One region of the Streptomyces sp. H27-D2 genome, then DNA from elsewhere that is predicted to be linked to it. Evidence: riboswitches for the same ligand, from Rfam matches in the RefSeq annotation. Region 1 holds a riboswitch; each other region holds the start of a gene.
What was found. A riboswitch is a leader RNA that binds a small molecule or an ion and turns the genes downstream of it on or off. The one in region 1 is predicted to bind cyclic di-AMP.
Positions count from the first base shown of each region.

Region 2: it holds a riboswitch for cyclic di-AMP, as region 1 does, so the genes downstream of both, QMK28_RS13600 (transglycosylase family protein) here and QMK28_RS15220 (C40 family peptidase) in region 1, are expected to answer to the same signal.
Region 3: it holds a riboswitch for cyclic di-AMP, as region 1 does, so the genes downstream of both, QMK28_RS05775 (M23 family metallopeptidase) here and QMK28_RS15220 (C40 family peptidase) in region 1, are expected to answer to the same signal.
Region 4: it holds a riboswitch for cyclic di-AMP, as region 1 does, so the genes downstream of both, QMK28_RS17965 (M23 family metallopeptidase) here and QMK28_RS15220 (C40 family peptidase) in region 1, are expected to answer to the same signal.

Region 1 covers NZ_JAYMZR010000033.1:41,076-44,274, forward strand. Annotated here, with positions in the region: gene QMK28_RS15210 (M28 family metallopeptidase) at 1-699, shown strand, start outside; gene QMK28_RS15215 (ATP-dependent Clp protease proteolytic subunit) at 956-1,225, shown strand; cyclic di-AMP (ydaO/yuaA leader) riboswitch at 1,761-1,945, shown strand; gene QMK28_RS15220 (C40 family peptidase) at 1,949-2,422, shown strand; gene QMK28_RS15225 (ATP-binding protein) at 2,662-3,105, opposite strand.
Region 2 covers NZ_JAYMZR010000028.1:20,894-24,092, reverse strand. Annotated here, with positions in the region: gene eno (phosphopyruvate hydratase) at 1-817, opposite strand, end outside; gene QMK28_RS13600 (transglycosylase family protein) at 1,063-1,755, opposite strand; cyclic di-AMP (ydaO/yuaA leader) riboswitch at 1,759-1,928, opposite strand; gene QMK28_RS13595 (LysM peptidoglycan-binding domain-containing protein) at 2,184-3,185, opposite strand.
Region 3 covers NZ_JAYMZR010000009.1:8,907-12,105, forward strand. Annotated here, with positions in the region: gene QMK28_RS05770 (GntR family transcriptional regulator) at 198-881, opposite strand; gene QMK28_RS05775 (M23 family metallopeptidase) at 1,103-1,963, opposite strand; cyclic di-AMP (ydaO/yuaA leader) riboswitch at 1,977-2,132, opposite strand; gene QMK28_RS05780 (M16 family metallopeptidase) at 2,366-3,199, opposite strand, start outside.
Region 4 covers NZ_JAYMZR010000043.1:38,509-41,707, forward strand. Annotated here, with positions in the region: gene QMK28_RS17960 (aldo/keto reductase) at 1-594, opposite strand, end outside; gene QMK28_RS17965 (M23 family metallopeptidase) at 804-1,886, opposite strand; cyclic di-AMP (ydaO/yuaA leader) riboswitch at 1,898-2,053, opposite strand; gene QMK28_RS17970 (PP2C family protein-serine/threonine phosphatase) at 2,288-3,199, opposite strand, start outside.

The sequences.
Region 1 (3,199 bases):
GACGCGGCGGGATTCACCACCGCCGTCCAGGAGTTCGACTACAACGGCGCCACCGGCTACAACCTGGTGGCCGACTGGCCCGGAGGCAGCGCCGACGACGTCGTGATGTCCGGGGCGCACCTGGACTCGGTCGGCGACGGTCCCGGCATCAATGACAACGGCTCGGGCTCAGCCGGCATCCTGGAGGTCGCGCTCGCCGTCGCCAAGGCGGATCTCAAGCCCACCAAGCACCTGCGGTTCGGCTGGTGGGGCGCTGAGGAGTTCGGCATGATCGGCTCGCAGCACTACGTCGACAAGCTGTCGACCGGCGACCGTTCGAAGATCGGCGGCTACCTCAACTTCGACATGATCGGCTCGCCGAACCCGGGCTACTTCGTCTACGACGACGACCCCGCGATCGAGAAGACGTTCAAGGACTGGTACGCCGCCAAGGACATCAAGACCGAGATCGAGACCGAGGGCGACGGCCGCTCCGACCACGCCTCCTTCAAGAACGCCGGGATACCCGTCGGCGGCCTCTTCTCCGGCGCGGACTACAAGAAGACCCAGGAGCAGGCGGACAAGTGGGGCGGCAAGGCCGGCGAGGCCTTCGACCCCTGCTACCACGCGTCCTGCGACACGACCGCGAACATCGACGACAAGGCGCTGGACACCAACAGCGACGCCATCGCCGACGCGGTCTGGCAGCTCAGCTCCTGACCCCGGACGCTGCGGGCCGCCGCCCCCGGCACCCGAAACACCGGCCGGGCCCGCGTCAGCAGTGCGGGCGGCGTCACCGGCGCGGCCCGCGGCGGCGGAACCGACAGCACCACCCGGAACAGCCGGCTCCACAGCCGCCGGCGCCCGCGGCACACGCGGGCACCGGGAGCACAGCCCGCATCACCGTCAGCCCTAGCGGCCCGGTCGCCGATCCCCGGCGTCCGGGCCGCGGTGCTCTGCGGCGGGCAGGCGGGTGATGCTGCCGACGGCCCGGGTGCTCATCCACCAGCCGTCGGTCAGCGAGCCGTTCCACGGCCAGGCCAGCGACCTGGAGATCCAGGCCCGGGAGATGCAGCGGGTCCGCGCCCTGCTGGAAGAGCTGCTGGTACGGCACACCGGCCGCCCGGCCGCGCGGATCAGCCAGGACATCGAGCGCGAGAAGATCTTCGACGCCGAGGCCGCGGTGGCCTACGGCCTGGTGGACGGGCCGACCAGCAGCCGCAAGCAGGCCCCGGTCCGGCCCTGACGCACGAGCGCGGCGAGCGCGAGCCGCCCATGAACGCGCCGGCGCGGGCGCTGCGGGTGCTGGATGGGGAGCGCCGCGCGCGCCGGGTCTCGTTGCCGCCCCTACCCGGAGGGTGATATAAGGGCTGATCCCCGTCCCGGAGCCGGCTCCGGGACCGGCCCCAGCCGTTGAGCGCATTGCCCGCCGAGCCCGATATCCGCGATCGGACCGATGCGGATCGGGGTGGGGCGACCCGCTGTAGTCGCTCGTACGCACCGAATGGGATCACCTGTTCGGCGTAGCCGGAGGCAGACGTATTGCGCTGATCAACTTGCACGGAGCGCCCGGGCGTTTGGCGGAGGTGTCCATTCCGCCCCTGGTACGGGACTCCTCGGGGGTCGCGCACCAGGAGCGAATCAGCCCGTGTCACCTGAATGGGTCAGAAGTGGCGAGTGTCACAATAGGGCGTTTCGGCTCGGAACCGGTGGCCGAGGTGCGTGACGATCCCTGGGACGACAAGCCCCCGCCGCCTCGGTGGGGCGGTCCGGGCGGACGCCGAATCCTGCCGCCGTACCGGATGACTGGTCGACACCAGTGGATCGGCAGGAGCGGAGGACCCAAGCACGGCGGGCCGACCGGACACACCGGTCGCCCCTTGGGGTGAAGCCGTGAAAACGGCCGGGCAACTTCGCCTGCCCGAACCCGACAGGTCATCTTTCGCAGGCGGTTGACGAAGGGTTGCGCATGACTGCGCGAATTCACGTCCCCGCACTGTTCACCCGGGCAGGCACCATCTCGGCTCTCACCATCGCCGCTGTCGGCGGCACCGCGTTGGCCCCGGGTTTCGCCCCGACCGCCGAAGCGTCGGGGCACTCGTCCGAAGCACTCAAGATCGCGGCGTCCAAGAAGGGTTCGCCCTACCGCTACGGGGCCAGCGGCCCGCACCGCTTCGACTGCTCGGGGCTCACGCTCTACTCGTTCAAGCGCGTCGGCAAGCAGTTGCCGCGCACCGCGGCGGCCCAGTACAACAAGACCCGACATATCTCGGCGTCCCACCGCAAGAGTGGCGACCTGGTCTTCTTCCACTCGGGACGGGGCGTCTACCACGTGGGGATCTACGCCGGGCGCGGCCGGATCTGGCACTCGCCCAAGAGCGGATCGGTCGTGCGCCTGGAGCGGATCTGGACGCGCAGCGTCTGGTACGGACGGGTGCGCTGAGGCCGTAGAGCTGAGGCCGTAGAGCTGAGGCCGTAGAGCTGAGGCCGTAGAGCTGAGGCCGTAGAGCTGAGGCCGTAGAGCTGAGGCCGTAGAGCTGAGGCCGTAGAGCTGAGGCCGTAGAGCTGAGGCCGTAGAACCGGCCCCGCCGGGCCTTCCTCGGTTCGGTGATCGTGGAGGATCACCGAACCGGGGAAGGCCGGTGGGCCGGTCCCGGCCGAGCCGAACAGCCCCCGCAAGGATCAGCGCTCACCCTGAAGCGGCGTCGCCGAGGGCCAGGGCAGCGTGATCCAGACCGTCTTACCGCCCTCCTCGGTGGGCGTGACGGACATCCGGCCGCCGGCCTCCGCGGCAAGCCAGCGGATGATCACCATGCCGCGGCCGTTGTCCTGCTGGACCGCCGCGGGCAGCCGCTGCGGCCAGCGCGGGTGGCTGTCGGTGATCCCGACGCGAAGCTGCTCGTCCCGGTCGAGTTGGACCTGCACGGTGAAGGTGGGCGACTGGCCGAAGGTGTGCTGGACCGCGTTGGTGGCGAGTTCGGAGACGATCAGCCGGACGCTGTCCCGGATGTCGGCTCCCGGCGGCAGCCCCCAATCGGTGAGCAGGCCGGTGACATAGGCGCGCGCCGTGGAAACCGACACCGGAGTGCTCGGCAGGGTGACGGATACTTCCTGGTGGTCTGCCATGGCGACGCTGTCCCTTTCCCGCCGAGGCCGGACTCCGATGCGGTGCGTAGCGAAGTCGCGGGCGGCCCCGAACGGCTGCTTCGCGCCAGAGTCC
Region 2 (3,199 bases), on a different contig from region 1:
GCTCGGCGTAGTAGGCCGTCATCTCCTCGGCGGTGCAAGCCTTGCCCTCGAAGGTGTAGACGCCGTCGTCGAAGAACTCGGAGGCGGCGACGTCGAGCGCGAGACCGAAGTCCTGGCCCGGGGTGTAGCCGGCCTTCGTGATGGCTTCGAGGATGAGGTCGAGCGCCTCGCGGTTGGAGGCGAGGTTCGGCGCGAAGCCGCCCTCGTCGCCCAGACCGGTGGACAGGCCGCGCTCCTTGAGCACGCCCTTGAGCGTGTGGTAGACCTCGGCGCCCCAGCGCAGGGCCTCGGAGAAGGACTCCGCGCCGATCGGGGCGATCATGAACTCCTGGATGTCCACGTTCGAGTCGGCGTGCGACCCGCCGTTCAGGATGTTCATCATCGGGACCGGCAGGACGTGCGCGTTCGGACCGCCGAGGTAGCGGAAGAGCGGCAGGTCGGAGGCCTCGGAGGCGGCGTGCGCGACGGCCAGCGAGACGCCGAGGATGGCGTTCGCGCCGAGCGAGGACTTGTCCGGGGTGGCGTCCAGGTCGAACATCGCCTGGTCGATCAGGCGCTGCTCGGTGGCGTCGTACCCGACGAGCTCCGGGCCGATCTGCTCGATGACGGCGAGGACGGCCTTCTCCACACCCTTGCCGCCGTACCGGGCCTTGTCACCATCACGGAGTTCGAGGGCCTCGAAGGCGCCGGTGGAGGCGCCGGAGGGGACGGCAGCACGGCCGGTGCTGCCGTCGTCGAGGCCAACCTCGACCTCGACCGTGGGGTTGCCTCGCGAGTCGAGGATCTCGCGGGCTACGACGACGTCGATCGACGGCACGAGTGTCTCCTTCAGGCTGTGACATGTAGCTGTGAGATTCAGAAGAAAGTCTCTTGGCTCTTGCGGCATGAGCCTAGCCGCACCGGCGGGGTGACCGGTCGGTCGCCCGTTCAGCGAGACGGCGTCCCAGCGGAAAACCGAGCGGAAACCGAGCCGAATCCGCGCGAAAAAACCCTGACCGGATGCGCTCGGGGGAGGGCGCACCCGGTCAGGGGGTCTTTATGGGGTGATCAGTCCTGGACGGCTCAGACGGAGAGCTTCTGGCCCGGGAAGATCAGGTCGGCGTCGCCGCCTACGGTCGACTTGTTGTTCTCGTAGACGGACTTCCAGCTGGAACCGTGAGCGTCGGCGATCTTCGCGAGCGTGTCGCCCGACTTCACGGTGTAGTTGCCCGAGCCGGTGGACTTCTGCTGCGGCTGGACGGTCTGCGTCTCCGGCTTCGGCTGCGGCTTGGGAGCGGCCTTCGGCTGCGCCTGCTGCTGCGGGGCCTGCGGCTTCGGGGCGGCCTTCGGCTGCGCGGCCGGGGCGTCGCCCGAGCCACTGGTGTCGACGTCGGCAGCGGAGCCGCCGGCGGTCAGGTTGCCGGCGCCGGCGCAGGCCCAGGCACCCGGGCCCTGGAGGGCGAGAAGCTTCTCGGCTGCGGTGATCTGCTGGCCCTTGGAGGCCTGGTCGGCACGCGCGGCGTACTGGGTGCCGCCCGCTGCTGCCCAGCTGGAGTTCGAGAACTGGAGGCCGCCGTAGTAACCGTTGCCGGTGTTCGTCGACCAGTTGCCGCCGGACTCGCACTGGGCGACCTTGTCCCACGTGGAGACGTCGGCCGCGGAAGCCGAGGAGGCTCCCATCAGCGGCACGGCGATCGCGGCGCTGGCGACACCCGCGAGAGCGGCGACGCGGACAGCCTTGGAGGGACGGCGGTGCTTGCCCTTGGAAGTAAGCATTTTTCGTTTCCTCACCGACGCCTACGAGGTGAGCTGTCGGGTTCGGGCCATGTGAGTTGCCCGGCCGCGTGTGCTGACACACGTGGCTTCACCCCAAGCCTTCGGGCCCGTAACGCTGGGCCTTTCCGGCACTTACCTGGTTCCCCCGCTCCTGCCATCGGCGCTTGCGCGTCGACTACCCCTCGGACACCGGCAGGATTCGGCGTGGTGTTCGACGGTGCCCGCTGTGGCGAGCGGTCCGACCATAAACACGACCCCCGGGGTCATTTCAAACCCCGGCAGTTCGGGGGCATCGCCCCCTCTTGCCCCTCAGGAATGCACATCCGTGCAGGTGGGGGGCGGTCCGGATAGATCGGACAGTTGAGACTTGGCCAATTGTGGACGAGAGCCATGTCTCACTCGAACGAATCCGGACATACGGTCATCAACTACCCTGGTTTCTGGCTCAGATCGAGCTGCTGACCAGGGCGGATGAGGTCCGGATCGGAGCCGACCACCTTCGCGTTGGCGTCGTACAGCGAAGACCAGCCGCCGTGCACGTCCTGCCGCGCCGCGATGGCCGAGAGGCTGTCGCCGGAGCGCACCGTGTAGCCGCCGCCCTGGAGCCCGCCCGCGCGCTCCGCGCCGCCGTCCCGCGAGGCGTGCCGCCCGCCGGAGCGGTCGAAGTCCGCGACGTCGCCCGCCTCCTCGTCGGAGCCGCTCGCGTCCGTGTCGCCCCGGTGCTTGCCCGCGGCTGCGGACTCGCTCCGCTCGACCGGGCCCGGGATGGAGGTGGGGTCGTCCGCACCCTTCGACGCGCCCGGCGCGGGGGTCTTCTCGGCGTCGCCGCCGGCGCCCTGGGCGCCGGCCTGAGACTCGCCCTTGGCCTTGGCTTTCGCCTTGGCCTTCGCGGCGTCGCTCGCGTCACTGTCCGGGGTCGCCTTGCCGGTCGCCCCGTCCGAGGGCTTCGCCGACTTCGCGGCGTCCGGGGCGGCGGTCGCGTCGTCCGAGGCGCCGTCCGTGGGCTCCGTGGACGGGCGCGTGGTGCTTCCCGGGTCGACGTCGGGCGCGGCGCCGTCGGCCAGCAGTCCGCCGTTCACCGCGCAGCTGGGCCAGGCGTCCGGCCCCTTGTCGCCGAGGATCGCCTCGGCGACCGAGATCTGCTGGGAGCGGCTGGCCAGGTCGGGGCGCGGCGCGTACGACGTGCCCTCGTACTGCTTCCACGTCTCCAGCGTCAGCTGCAACCCGCCGTAATAGCCGTTGCCCCCGTTGGAGCTCCACATCCCGCCGCTCTCGCACTGCGCGACGCGGTCCCAGGTCGATGCGTCGGCCGCGTGCGCGCCGGTGGCGCCGAGCAGCGGCATGGCTATGCTCGCGCCGGTCACCCCCGCCGCGACGACGATGGCCGGAGCCTGACGGGGGCGGCGGTGCTTACCGTTCCCGGTGCGCATGCGGTTGCCTTTCG
Region 3 (3,199 bases), on a different contig from region 1:
GTTCTTCAGCCGGCCCTCGCGCCGGTCGCGATCCGGGCCCCGCCTTCCGGATCTCCCGACGTGCTCTTCCGCGCGGCCCGATTCCCCGCCCGGCCCGCTTTATCGCCGGAGCCGCCACCGCCGCCGCCATCGCATTCCGTATTGCGCGCGCGGGAATTGCCGAAAGAATTCCCCTCCCGCTGTATACGGGACCGCTGTTAAATTCGGCCGCGTCCTGTGTGTGCGGAAGGTTTCAAAGAACTCACCGCCGCCCGCCGGGGCCGGTACGCGGCGAGCGAGCGCTCCAGCCGCGCGCTGACGACCGCGCGGGCCCGCGCCGCGTCGCCCCGGGTCACCGCGTCGACCAGCGCGCCGTGCTCGTCCCAGGTCCCGACGGCTCGCGCCGGCGGCTCCGGCGGGTACATCCAGTCGGCCTTGCGCCGCAGTTGGGTGAGCAGCGCGGCCAGGCCGGGACTGCCGGACGCCCCGGCCAGGGTCTCGTGGAACCAGCCGTCCAGGGACCGCAGATCGCTCAGCTGCCCCAGCCGCGCCCGTTCCCTGCCCAGCCGGACCAGCCCGCGCAGCACCTTGAGGTGCGCCTCGGTGCGCCGCTGAGCGGCCCGTGCGGCCCCCAGCGGCTCCAGCAGCGCGCGGACGTCCAGCAGGTCGGCGGCCTCGCGTTCGGTCGGCTCGGCGACGCAGGCGCCCACATGCCGACGGGACGTCACGAAGCCCTCGGTCTCCAGGACGCGCAGCGCTTCGCGCACCGGGACCCGCGAGACGCCGTAGCGCCGGGCGAGCAGTTCCTCGACGAGACGGCTGCCGGGGGGCAGGGTTCCGGAAACGATATCGTCGCGGATCGCGCCGCACACCGAGTGTGCGGAAATACCGCGGCCGGCCATCGCGAACCTCCGTCTTAATCCCCGCGAAACGCGGTTGATCAGCGCCAGTTCACCGACTCTATGACACGCGGCGGGAAATTCCGATAGCGCAGTGGAATTGACGGCTCCATGGAGAAACGCCGAAGCCCCGGCCGGGGCCGGGGCTTCGGTGTCGCGATCGCTGTCGCGGACTCTTCGGTCGGACGAGTCCGACGGTCGTACAAGTCATGCGGGCCGTACGGTCAGACGCTGACGCCGTGCGAGCGGAGGTAGCCGATCGGGTCGATGTCCGAGCCGTACTCCGCACCGGTGCGGGCCTCGAAGTGCAGGTGCGGCCCTGTGGTGTTGCCGGTGTTGCCGGACAGGGCTATCTGCTGGCCGGCGGTGACGCTCTGGCCGACCGTGACGCTGCTGGACGACAGGTGGCCGTACTGCGTGTACGAGCCGTCGTTCATCTTGATGACGACGTTGTTGCCGTACGCGCCGCCCCAGCCGGCCTCGACGACGGTGCCCGCGCCGACGGCGTGCACAGCGGTGCCCGACGCGGCGTGGAAGTCGATGCCGGTGTGGCTGCCGGAGGACCATGCGCCGCCGGATGCCTTGTACTGGGTGGAGACGTACGAGCCGGAGATCGGCGAGACGTAACCGCTGCCGTTGGGCTTGATCGCCGTACGGCCCTCGGAGCGAGCGGCGCGGGGCTCGGCCTGACGCGCCTTCTCAGCCTTGGCCTCGCGGGCTTCCTTGGCCTTCTCCGCCTTCTCGGCGGCGGCCCTGCGCTTGGCCTCGGCGGCCTTCTTCGCGTCGGCCGCCTGCTTCATGGCGTCGGCCTCGGCCTTTTCGCGGGCCTGGGTCACGTCCGCGGCACTGTGCTGGACGGTGGCCTGGTCGTCGAGGTTCTGAGCCAGCGTGCCGTCGATGACGATGGCCTGCTGGAGGCCCGTCTGCTCGACCTTCGGCACGGAGTTCTCGGCCGCGATGGCCGGAGAGGCGACGGCGCCGACGACGCCGGCTACGGCGAGGGTCGCGATGCCCGCGGCGTTCGCACCGGTTCGCACGGCGCGGTTCGGGCGGCGGTGCTTGCCGTTGGCACGGATGAATGCCATGAAGTGGCGGTTCCTTTCCTTCCTTCTCGCCTACCGGGTTAGCTGACGGGTTCGGAGCAGGAAGGTCTCCTACGGGCCCCTCCGGAGAGGCGCCCGATTCACCCCAGGGACTGATTGGGTCCCCGGCTCCCCAGGCTCGCGCCTTCGGGGGACTCGGCGATGACTGCCCGGTGCCGCTGATGCGACGGGGGTCTGACGGGCAGCCGCACCGACGCTAAACGGGACATCTTTCAAACGGCAAACAAATCCGGGTTTTTGTCGCGCACGCCACACATGTTTGACACAACCGACCCCAACAAAGCGGACAAAAGCCCGGATCCCGGCAAGCCGAGGGCTCGCCGGGATCCGGGGGCGCGACGGCTTCACAGCCGCACTTTCACCGCTTTACGGTGATTCGCACCCTTAGCCGGTGACCACCCGCACATCGCCGATGCCGAGCTGCTTCACCGGCTCCTCGATCACCGAGGCGTCGCCGACCAGGATCGTCACCAGCCGGTCCACCGGGAACGCGTTGACCACGGCCGCGGTCGCCTCGACCGTGCCGGTCTCCACCAGGCGCGCGTACAGCTGCGCCTGGAAGTCGTCCGGGAGCTGCTGCTCGACCTGGTCCGCGAAGGTGTTCGCGACGGCCGCCGCGGTCTCGTACTTGAGCGGGGCGACGCCGACGAGGTTCTGCACCGCGATGTCCCGCTCGTCGTCGGTCAGCCCGTCGGCGGCGAGTCGGCGCAGCACCTGCCAGGCGTCCGCGAGCGCCGGTCCGGTGACCTCGGTAGCCACCGAGCCGCTGATCGCGAGCATCGCCGCGCCGCTGCCGTCCGGCGCCGAGCGCAGCACCTGGCCGTACGCCCGTACGCCGTAGGTGTAGCCCTTCTCCTCGCGCAGCACCCGGTCCAGCCGGGAGGTGAGGGTGCCGCCCAGGCAGTAGGTGCCGAGCACCTGGGCCGGCCAGACGCGGTCGTGCCGGTCCGCGCCGATGCGGCCGATCAGCAGTTGCGTCTGGACCGCTCCGGGACGGTCCACGATGACCACCCGGCCGGTGTCGTCGGCGGTGACCGGCGGGGCCGGGCGGGGCTCGGCGGTGTCCCCGGTCCACTCGCCCAGGGTGTCAGCGAGCGTCACGTCCAGATCCACACCCGTGAGGTCGCCGACGATCACGGCGGTCGCGGTGGCGGGCCGCACATGCGCGTCGTAGAAGGCGCGCACCGCACGCGCGTCGATCCGCTCGACGGTCTGCTG
Region 4 (3,199 bases), on a different contig from region 1:
CTCGTAGGAGTCGCGCGAGACCAGGCTGTAGTGCGGCTGGACGGCGACGTACTTGGCGAGGCCCTCGCGCTCGGAGAAGGCGAGGGAGGCTTCGAGGCGCTCCGGGGTGATGTTGGAGGCGGCGATCTCGCGGACCTTGCCCGACTTCACCAGGTCGTCCAGCGCCGTGATGATCTCCTCGACGGGGACCGACGGGTCGTCATAGTGCGTGTAGTACAGGTCGATGTAGTCGGTCTGCAGGCGGCGCAGCGACTCCTCGGCGGCCGACTTGACGGTCGGGGCGGCCAGCCCCTTGTAGTCGGGGTGCGCGCCCGCCTTCGTCGCGACGACGACGCCGGCCCGGTTGCCGCGGGACGCCAGCCAGTTGCCGATGACGGTCTCGGACTCACCGCCGGAGTTGCCCTGCACCCAGGCCGAGTAGACGTCTGCGGTGTCTATGAAATTGCCGCCGCCTGCGGTGAAGGCGTCGAGGACGTCAAAGGACTGCGCCTCATCAGCCGTCCAGCCGAAGACATTGCCTCCGAGCGTGAACGGGAATACGTCGAGGTTGCCGATCTTTTTCGTGTTGCCGATCTCTTTCGTCGTGTCAGTCATGGGTTTTTCCAACGCGCGGTTCGTGGCTTTTATTCCATATGGTGACCAACGGAGTTGGGCGTAGCGCGGTGGGAGGGGCGTGGCGGGAGGGGCGCGAGGCGTGGAAGCGGGGGGCGCGCAGATCCCGGCCCGCGCCCCCCGCGCTCGCGCCCTACGGCTGAAGCCCGCCCTACGACCGCGAAGCCCGCCCCACGACCGCGAAGCCCGCCCTACGGCTGAAGCCCGCGCTCCCGCAGCCAGCCCATCGGGTCGATCGGGCTGCCGCCCGGCCGTACCTCAAGGTGCAGGTGCGGGCCGGTGACGTTGCCGGTCGCGCCGACCCGGGCGATCACGTCGCCCGTGTTCACCTGGCCCGACGTCTTCACCATCGATGAGAGATGGCAGTACCAGAGCTCGGTGCCGTCATCCAGTTGCAGCACGATGCGGTAGCCGTACGAGCCGGCCCACCCGGCCGACTTGATGGTGCCGCTGTGCAGCGCCTTGGCGGGGGTGCCCGTCGGGGCGGCGAAGTCCTGGCCGGTGTGGTTCGCGGACCACAGGTCGCCAGCCTGGCCGAAGCTCGACGTCAACGTGTAGGAGGCGACCGGCAGGACGAAGCTCTTGGCCAGTTGGGCGCGGCGCTCGGCCTCGGCCTTCTTCTCCGCGGCGGCTTCCGCCTTGCGCTTGGCCTCGGCCTTCTCGGCCTTCGCCTTGGCCTCGGCGTCCGACTTCGTCTTCGACGCCTGGCCCGCGGCCTGCTCGGCGGCGCTGCGCGAGGAGGCGTCGAGCGACGCCTGGTCCGCCGCGGCCTGCTGCTGGTCGGCCTGCTGGAGGATGCGGGCGCGCAGGGCCTCGCCGGCGTCCGCGCCCTTGTCGGCCTCGGCGTCGGTGAGCCCGGCCTGGGTGAGCGGCGCCGCGGCTGTCGCCAGCTCGGCGGCGCTCACGTCCGTGTCGGAGCCGTCGGATATCAAGTCGCCGATGCCCGGCAGCGACTTCGCGTCCGGGAGGCTGTCGGCGACGGTCGAGAGGTCAGGCATGGAGATCGGTACCCGCGGCTTGTCCTTCGCGGTGGCCATGCCGCCCGCGCCGACCGCCGCGATCACGCCGACGCCGAGAACGGCGCCGCTGCGCGCCATACCGCCACCGCGCTGCTTGGCGACGCGGTGCCTGCCACGCACCGGGGCGATGGACTCTTCGGTGGGATTCCACTCGCCCAGGGGCTGATCGCCGTACCCGAGGCCGGGCTCCGCGGGGGAGCCGTAGGGGCCGAACGGGTTGTACGTAGCCTCGGGGGCAGGCTTGTTGGACGCCACGAGGGCGCTCTCCTTTCCTTCCTTCTCGCCTACCGGGTTAGCTGACGGGTTCGGAGTAGGAAGGTCTCCTACGGGTCAGGTTCGACCCGATTCACCCCAAAGATTGGTTCCCCGGTTCCCTGGGCGGTGCGGTACTGCTGTGGTGCGGGATTCGGCGACTGCGCGCGGTGCCGTCTCTAGTGGCGGCTGTTACGACCGCGCTGCGTTATCGAACGTTAATAGACAGGGAGGCGGGAGTCCAAGCCTTCACCGGAAACTGTCCCGCCTTTGACAAGGACCAAGTGGGGCATGAGGTAGCGGATAGGGGCGAGTTGACCTCATGAGGGAAACCGCTCGACGCTGATCGTGTGTCAGTCGTTATACGGAGGCGCGTCCGCCGGTTACGGAACGTAGGCGCGAATTCACGCGGCCGGAACGGAGCTCGTCCCCGGCCCCGACGGCACAGCTCGTACCCGCTCCGCACCCGGTTCCCAACCGGTCCACACGCGGCGCCGCCCCGGCCTCCGCAGCGCGAGCAGCGCCATGTCATCCGTCGACGCGCCGCCCGTGTGCAGCGCCACATCGGCCACCACCCCGTCCAGCAGCTCGTCCGGCCCCGGGAAGGTCCGCCCGCGCAGCCGCTCCAGCGGGTCGTAGAAGACGCCCCCGCCGTCCCGCGCCTCGGTGACCCCGTCGGTGAAGAGCAGCAGTGTGGCCCCCTCGGGGAACTCCAGCTCGTCCGCCCGGTCCGGCCAGACGCCCAGGTCCGCCATGCCCAGCGGGAGGGCGTGCGCGGACGGCTCCGCGCCCCGCACCGAGCCGTCCGCGAGCAGCAGCAGCGGCGCCGGATGGCCCCGGTTGAGCACCCGCAAGACGCCCGGCCCCTCCGCACCGTTCGGGATCTCGGCCAGTACGGCGGTGGTGAAGCCCTCGAACTGGTCCAGCCCCTCCCGCCGCCCGCCCTCCCGGCGCAGCGCGCGCTCCAGCCGCCCCGCGAGCGCCTCCAGGTCCGGCTCCTGCTCCGCCGCCTCCCGGAACGCCCCGATGACGATCGCCACCGCCTCCACGGCCTCCAGGCCCTTGCCCCGTACGTCGCCCACGATCAGCCGTACGCCGAACGGGGTGGCCTGCACCGCGTAGAGGTCGCCGCCGATCCTGGCGTCCACCTGCGCCGCCTCATAGCGCGCCGCCACGGCCAGCCCGCTGATACGGGCCGGGGGCGTCGGCAGTACGGCCCGCTGCGCGGCCTCGGCGATCGTACGGACCGACTCCAGCCGCCGGCCGCTGCGCCGGACCAGCCGGTTGATGACGATGGCCAGCCCGGCCACCGTCAC